DNA from 2 places in the Phyllobacterium sp. 1468 genome. Region 2 is predicted to be linked to the other one. Evidence: predicted binding sites of a transcription regulator. Region 2 holds the regulator's gene; the other holds the start of a gene.
The links. Region 2 encodes LexA, which represses DNA repair genes until DNA is damaged. Its sites were predicted from a motif close to TGTTCNNNNTGTGTTCNG; they were not measured.
Positions count from the first base shown of each region.

Region 1 (4,215 bases), on a different contig from region 2:
TTCGCGACTGGCCACGACGCGGCCAATCGCGCTGTCTTTGCACAATTCGCCCCCGACGATGCAAAAGTCGTAGGAATCGCCATGCGAGCCGAAAAGAAACTGGTCGACAAGATTACCAAGGGCGCCAGGATGCATCCTTGAGGGTTAACATCACCTGCACGCACTCAGCGCGTCGACGTCGGCGGAGACGATATGCTGCAGGTTACGGCTGATCTTTTCGGCGGGCCACTCCCACCAAGCCAAAGCCTCGAGCTTATTGACGACATCCGGCTCGAAACGGCTCTTTATGGCCTTGGCCGGATTGCCCCCCACGATCGTATAGGGCGGGATATCTGTGGTGACGACTGAACGCGATGAAACGATCGCGCCATTGCCAATTCTAACGCCCGGCATAATCAACGCCTCATAGCCAATCCATACGTCATTGCCGACGATGGTGTCGCCCTTGTATGGCAGGTCGCCGGGTCGCGGCATGACTTTTTCCCAGCCATTGCCGAATATCTGAAAAGGATAGGTGGATATGCCTGAAAGCTTGTGGTTGGCACCATTCATGATGAAGCGCACACCCTTGGCTAAAGCACAGAACTTTCCAATGATCAGTTTGTCTCCGATGAAGGGGAAATGATACAGGACGTTTCTTTCAAAAGCCTCGGAATCTTCCGGATCATCGTAGTACGTATAGTCGCCAACGATAATGTTGGGATTGGTGATCGTGTTCTTTATGAAACACACCTGAGGAAACCCTTGCATCGGGTGTTTGTTGTCTGGGCTCGGTCCGTTCATGAGAACTCCGGAATCGTCGGGATTGACGAGCTCATCGTGACACAGGAGATGGCGAAATCTTGACCGCTCTCGTCACTCATGTGAGCTGCCACCCCTGTGTCAGCATGAAAACGACTATATAACGCGTGGTTTTTGCGATTGTTACGAGGACCAGGAAGCTTGGCAAGGGTTCCCGCAAAGCGCCCGCTGCCACTGTCAGCGGATCGCCAATGATCGGCGCCCAGCTCAAGAGCAGCGTCCACCTGCCATAGCGATGATACCAGGAGGCGGCGCGATCGAGTTGCGCGTGGCTGGCGGGAAACCATTTGCGATCGCGAAACCTGTCTATGCCGCGGCCAAGCAGCCAGTTGATCACCGAGCCCAGGACGTTACCGATACTGGCCACCACTATCAGCGCCGCTGGCGAATATGAGTTGCTGAGGAGAAGTCCGGCGAGTGCCGCCTCCGACTGCATGGGCAGGACAGTCGCCGCAGCGAAGGCTATGGCGAATAGCCCCGTATAAACGCCCAGATCACTGATCATGACTGGGCGCTGTGTCGTGCATTCGGGTCTTGTTGGATCTGGATCTCAGAACGGGATTTCGTCGTCGAGATCGCGCGAGAAATTACCGCCTGCACTCGAGGAACTGCTCGACGATGCACTGGAACGGCCAAAATCCGAACCATCATTGTCCGAAACCTGCCCGCGGCCCGAATTGTCGAACGAACGTCCGCCGCCGGCATTTTCACCGCGTGAGTCGAGCATCTGCAATTCGCCACGGAACTTCTGCAGGACGACTTCAGTCGAATAACGGTCGTTACCAGTCTGATCCTGCCATTTGCGAGTCTGCAGAGCACCTTCGAGATAAACCTTCATGCCCTTCTTAAGGTACTGCTCGGCCACCTTGGCGAGATTGTCATTGAAGATAACCACGCTGTGCCATTCGGTCTTTTCCTTGCGCTCGCCGCTGTTCTTGTCGCGCCAGCTTTCCGACGTTGCAATGCGAAGGTTGACGACCGGATCGCCAGAACCGAGCCGCCGGACTTCCGGGTCAGCGCCAAGATTTCCTACCAAAATGACCTTGTTGACACTGCCTGCCATGATCTGAACTCCATAAATTCCGCTTTTAAAATTTTCGCCATCATACAGAAGCGGCATTCAAGACGGGGCAACTGATTACCGCTATCCACAATATACAGTCCGGCTCCAAGCTCGCATCGACAGCCCGCAAAACCCTCCTGCCAGATTTGTCAGGAGACTTGTCACGCTTCCGACGCATTCACGAACCGCCACGCACCTCGTTTTTTCCGCCAAGGCTTGAACAAGACCGCTTTCACACCCTGTCAGCACCATGTCAGGAGAGCACCCACAGTTTGTTCTATTTTTGTTCTATCACTTGCTCTAACAATGTCAACATGGCTATGGTGATTCCCATAGGGTTAGGGTCAGGACCTCGTAAACCGGAGAAGACTTTCTAAATATAGGAAAGCCGCTCACCGAGGGCTATAACTCCTTCCAAACAGCGCGCCCTCTCAAAGGCAAACACATATGAGCGATCAGAAGTACATTTCCATTCGCGGTGCTCGCGAACATAATTTGAAGAACATCGATCTTGATCTGCCGCGCGACAAGCTGATTGTCATGACCGGCCTGTCAGGATCGGGCAAGTCGTCGCTCGCGTTCGATACGATCTATGCAGAAGGGCAGAGGCGTTATGTCGAAAGCCTGTCCGCCTATGCGCGGCAGTTTCTCGAGATGATGCAGAAGCCTGACGTCGACCAGATCGACGGCCTGTCGCCGGCGATTTCCATCGAGCAGAAGACAACCAGCCGCAACCCACGATCGACGGTAGGCACTGTCACCGAGATTTATGATTATCTGCGCCTACTCTATGCGCGTGTCGGCATTCCTTATTCTCCCGCCACCGGTCTGCCAATCGAAAGCCAGACGGTCAGCCAGATGGTAGATCGTGTGCTGGCCCTCGAAGAAGGCACGCGTCTGTTCATTCTCGCGCCGATTGTCCGTGGCCGGAAGGGTGAATACCGCAAGGAACTCGCCGACCTGCAGAAGCGCGGCTTCCAGCGCGTCAAGGTGGACGGCATTTTCTACGAGATTGCCGACGTCCCGGCGCTCGACAAGAAATACAAGCACGACATCGATGTCGTGGTGGATCGCATCGTCGTGCGGCCGGATATGTCGGCTCGTCTTGCCGACAGTCTCGAGACCTGCCTGAAACTTGCCGACGGCATCGCCGTTGCGGAATTTGCCGACAAACCGCTTCCGGCCGACGAGACGGCCAGCGAATCCGCCAACAAATCCAAGAACGATACCCATGAACGGCTGATGTTCTCGGAAAAGTTTGCCTGTCCGGTTTCGGGTTTTACCATTTCGGAGATCGAGCCGCGGCTGTTTTCGTTCAACAATCCCTTCGGCGCATGCCCGACCTGCGATGGTCTGGGCACACAAAAGGCCATCGATCCGACGATGATCGTGCCCGACGAAAGCCTTACACTGAAAGGTGGCGCCATCGCTCCGTGGTCGAAGTCGAGTTCGCCTTACTACAACCAGACGCTGGATGCGCTCGGTGCAGCCTACGGATTCAAACTGGGTGATCGGTGGCGCGATCTGAGCGAGGAAGCCCAAGAAGCCATTCTCTACGGTACGGGCAGCCGCGAGGTTCAGTTCGCCTATGATGACGGCCTGCGTTCTTATCGCACCACCAAACCGTTCGAAGGTGTCATTCCCAATCTCGAGCGCCGCTGGAAGGAGACGGACTCCGCCTGGTCGCGCGAGGAGATAGAGCGTTTCATGTCCGGGACACCCTGCCCTGCCTGCAATGGCTACCGGCTCAAGCCCGAGGCTCTCGCAGTCAAGATCGGTGGTCTGCATATCGGTCAGGTGACCGAGAAATCCATTCGCCATGCGGATGCGTGGTTCCGCGACATCGACAAGACATTCAATGAAAAGCAGACGGAAATCGCCGCGCGCATCCTCAAGGAGATCCGCGAGCGCCTGCGCTTCCTCAACGATGTCGGGCTCGACTATTTGGCATTGTCGCGCAATTCCGGCACGCTATCGGGTGGTGAAAGCCAGCGCATCCGATTGGCTTCGCAGATCGGTTCGGGCTTGACCGGCGTGCTTTATGTGCTCGATGAACCGTCCATCGGCCTGCATCAGCGAGACAACGAGCAGTTGTTGAAGACCCTGCGTCACCTGCGCGATCTCGGTAACACCGTCATCGTCGTCGAGCATGACGAAGATGCAATCCTCACGGCCGATTATGTCGTCGATATCGGCCCGGCTGCTGGCATCCATGGCGGCGAGATCATTGCGCAGGGCTCGCCTGCCGATATCATGGCCAGCCCGAAATCCCTGACCGGCAAGTATCTGTCCGGCGAGATCGAAGTTGCGGTGCCTTCCGAGCGGCGCAAGATCAACAAGAAGCGCATCAA
Region 1 is NZ_JAVDSX010000007.1:189,792-194,006, forward strand. It holds gene J2X72_RS19225 (DUF2000 family protein) at 1-141, shown strand, start outside; gene J2X72_RS19230 (Vat family streptogramin A O-acetyltransferase) at 151-783, opposite strand; gene J2X72_RS19235 (YqaA family protein) at 860-1,303, opposite strand; gene J2X72_RS19240 (single-stranded DNA-binding protein) at 1,352-1,864, opposite strand; gene uvrA (excinuclease ABC subunit UvrA) at 2,312-4,215, shown strand, end outside.
Region 1: a site for LexA is predicted at 2,138-2,155, ahead of uvrA (excinuclease ABC subunit UvrA). Genes of this name have one in related genera too.

Region 2 (4,215 bases):
GATGTCCGTGTTCCCGGCGGCAAGCCAAAGCCTGTACTGGCCAAACTGGTCGGAGCTGTTTGCAGGCATGGCGACAATTTTGACCTTGTTGCCGGTTTCCTTTTCGAAACGATCGAGCTGCTTGCGCAGGAACTCGCGCCCATTACCCGTATCACCGGAGACGATTGAAAGGTCGGCGGCGAACGCGCCCGAACAGATCAACGTTGTGGCCAAGAGGCCCGCAAGGATTAATTTCGCTCTCATGATTTCCTCCCGTAGATCCAAGATGGAACAACGCGCGTTGGCGGTGCGCCGTTCCAATTTATGAAAACTCCTCCTCAAACACTTTGAGCATCAACGCAAAAATAAAATCCAAAGCGCTTTGGGCAAAAGGTGGCAAAGGCCGGCCCTGCTGTCAAGTTGGAATATGCAACGTCTGCCGTGATCCAGCAAATAATGCGGTGTGTAATTTCTAACCGCTTCCATCTTGAGTTGAAATTATTTCCAAAGCGCTTCGAAACTGCGCTATAGTTGAGCTCATCTGATAAAAAAATGCCTGGATCGTCTGATATGAAACTCAAGGAACTGGCCGAACAACTTGGCCTCTCGCAAACGACCGTTAGCCGCGCACTCAATGGCTATCCGGAAGTCAACGAGGCAACAAGGGAGCGGGTCAACAAGGCCGCCCTCAAGTTCGGTTATAGCGCCAACGCCAATGCGCGGCGCCTGGCGATGGGACGTGTCGGCGCGATTGGAATTGTCGTGCCTATTCACAGCAGCGAGCGTTTCGGCCCGCATACCAGCGAATTCTTATCCGGCCTTGCAGAGCGCCTCTCGCGTGACGAAATCGATTTTCTCATCACCCCCCTGATCAACAATGATGAGATTTCGGCCTATAGGCGTCTGATTTCCAGCAAGCGCGTCGACGCGATGATTGTCTCGCACCCCTCGCTCGTCGATGAACGCGTTGCCATGCTTGCCGAAGCGCAATTTCCTTTTGTGCTTCACGGGCGGACGAACATAGATGCACCGCACGCCTGGTTGGATATCGACAATAAGGGTGCCTTCTATCAAGCGACGTCGCATCTGCTCGATCTTGGCCACAAGCACATTGCCATGATCGATGGTCTCAAGGGCTTCACCTTCTCGGAGCACCGTGAGGAAGGCTATCGTAATGCGCTTAACGAACGCGGTATTTCGATCGACCCGCATTTCATCGTGCACGACTGTTTTTCCGACGAGATCGGTTTCCGTGAAACACAACGTTTCCTGTCCCTGAAGCCTCATCCAACCGCCATTCTCGCTGGGTCGATGATGACAGCCCTGGGCGTTTCCCGGGCAATCCGCGCCAAGGGCTACCAGCTTGGCAAGGACGTTTCGATCATTGCTCACGATGACGTCTTTCCTTACCTCAATGCCAGCAACATGGTTCCGGCGATGACAACGACACGTTCTTCGATAAGAACGGCCGGTACGCGGATTGCAGAAATGCTTGTCCGCTTGCTTGATGGCGAACCGCCGGAGACCATCCACGAAGTTTGGCCGGTTGAGCTCATTCTACGCCAATCCAGCGGCCCGCCGGTTATTCCGGCTAAGTAACACCTGATCCGCGTTTCTCGGCTTCCATACACCACATATTAATCCTTGTGGAACACAACTGGAACAGATAGTGTTTGTTCTGGTTTTGTTTTTTTCCGATTCCACGCAAAGGATCGCCGATGCTCACGCGTAAACAACATGAACTTCTGCTCTTCATCCACGAGCGTTTGAAGGAGACAGGCATCCCACCTTCGTTCGACGAAATGAAGGATGCATTGGATCTTGCGTCGAAATCCGGCATCCACCGACTGATCACTGCTCTCGAAGAGCGGGGCTTCATTCGTCGGCTTGCAAACCGTGCGAGAGCGCTGGAGGTTTTGCGCCTGCCCGACTCCATCGCTCCCGGCCTCAACGCTCAACGGAAATTCTCCCCGAGTGTCATCGAGGGAAGCCTTGGCCGAAATGTCACCCCCGCCCGGCCACAAGCGCGTTCCTCCGACGAGATAAGCGCGTCGACGGTCGTCAGCATCCCGGTCATGGGCCGCATCGCCGCTGGTGTGCCGATTTCGGCAATCCAAAACCAGACCCATATGATCGGCCTGCCCCCGGACATGATAGGAAGCGGCGAACACTACGCACTTGAAGTCAAAGGCGATTCGATGATCGAGGCTGGGATTTTCGATGGCGATACGGTCGTGATCAAGCGTGGCGATACTGCCAATCCGGGCGAGATCGTTGTCGCACTGGTCGACGACGAAGAGGCAACCCTGAAGCGCTTCCGCCGTAAAGGAGCGTCGATCGCCCTCGAGGCGGCGAATCCGGCTTATGAGACCCGGATTTTCGGACCGGATCGCGTTCAGGTTCAAGGAAAGCTGGTAGGTCTTATTCGGCGATACTAGGTCGTAAACTCATAGATCTTATCGAAATGGCGCTCGAAACGGCGAGAGCATGCGAGGAGAGGCGCGATGGGGTCTTTCCCCCGATTTATGAGTTCAAGACCTAACAATCGCCCGGCTTTTCGCAGCCCAATGTCTGATCAGCATTCACGTGTTTGCGGGATGTGTCGTCCTCGATGTTGCGTGCGGCACGCGAATAGGTTCGATAGGCGTTCCACGGCCGGACCGGTGCTCCTACAGCGTAATTGATGGTGGCGGTCTTAAGGCGCCGGGCGCGAGAAGCGTTAGCCTCGGCAAGATTGACCTCCGGTGAGTCATTTTCGCTGGGTGGTCTAATGAGCTCGCGCGATTCTAAATTAATCTCTGCGGCACCGTGCAGTGCAAGATCAAGCTTGGTAAGTACCAATATGTTCTTGTCTTCGCATGCCGTCGTACCGCCGGCGTAAGCCAGAACAACTATATCTCCCTCCTGGCAGGCAGATGACCTCTGCGCAGCTTCGTCCGTATAGGCAATTATCAATCCACCGGGCTCGCGTGCGGTACAAACTTTTTCAGAACACTCAAACTGCATTTCTTTGGAAAGTGCACCAGCCTTCAACGGCTTCACCACCTCGTTTATTCCATAGCCCTGCTGCCAATTGGTTAGAGTGAATGCACTGCCGGATGTTCGATTGACCGACAGATTGCCGTCATCGGTGCGCAATGCGACCAGTTTTCCGTCCTCTGAAACAATGATCTGCGGCTCTTGCGCGCGCACCATCAGCAAGGCTGCGCCCAACAACAACGGTATGCCGCACAGTCGAAGACGCGTCGACAGAAACAACAACATCACAAGACCAATGCTCATGAGAAGCAAGGTACTTTGCGGCATAAGGCCGAGATTGCCGCTGGGAGAGCGCGAAGCGACCATTTTTGCAAGAGCGATGACGACCTCGATGCCCCGTCCCATGACCGTAAACGGTAGCCAATCAAGATCGAATGGCATGGCTAGCAAGCCGAGCACGGCAAATGGCATGACAAAAACTGAAACGACCGGAAGCGCGAGAGCGTTGCCGATAAGGCCGAATGGTGCCGTATTGTTGAAATGATAAGCCGCAAAGATTGAGTTCGCGGTCCCGGCTACCAGGGATGTCATGGCAATCGCGCCGATATGGTTCACGGCCTTTATTGGCAGCGCGAAAAGCAAATGGCCGGACGCACCTTTGCGGAAGGCCGGCCTTCCCTGCCGCCGGGACCACCAGCTATAAAATGCAATCAAGGCGGCAGTCGCCGAATACGACATCTGAAAGCTTGGCCCCAGGATTTCGTGCGGTGAGATCACCGTGGTGACCAACGCCGCAATGGCGAGATTGCGCATCGATATCGCCGCCCGGTCAACGGTCACCGCCAGGAGCATCACAGCGAGCATGACGAAACTGCGCTGGGCCGCAACGTCGGAGCCCGACAGCAGCAAATAGAATGCGGAACCCGCCAAGGCGATCGCCGCCGAGAATTTCTTCACGGGAAACCGCGCCGAAAATCCCGGGAAAAACGCCATGATCGCGCGTAGCGAGCCGATGATCGTTGCCGCCACCAGCGCCATGTGAAAGCCGGAGATCGACAGAATATGCGAAAGTCCGCTCAAGCGAAAAGCGTTGTTGGTTTCGTCGCTGATACCATCGCGCTGGCCGGTGATCAGCGACGCAGCGATGTCACCGGGTTCGCCCCTGATGGTATGCAAGATGCGCTGGGTGAGTTGCTGCCTGACGTTGGCAATCGCCATCAATATTGTAGCAACAGGCCCTGTGTCTAAAGCCACAGG
Region 2 is NZ_JAVDSX010000012.1:54,584-58,798, forward strand. It holds gene J2X72_RS23205 (ABC transporter substrate-binding protein) at 1-243, opposite strand, end outside; gene J2X72_RS23210 (substrate-binding domain-containing protein) at 550-1,578, shown strand; gene lexA (transcriptional repressor LexA) at 1,698-2,417, shown strand; gene J2X72_RS23220 (ComEC/Rec2 family competence protein) at 2,518-4,215, opposite strand, start outside.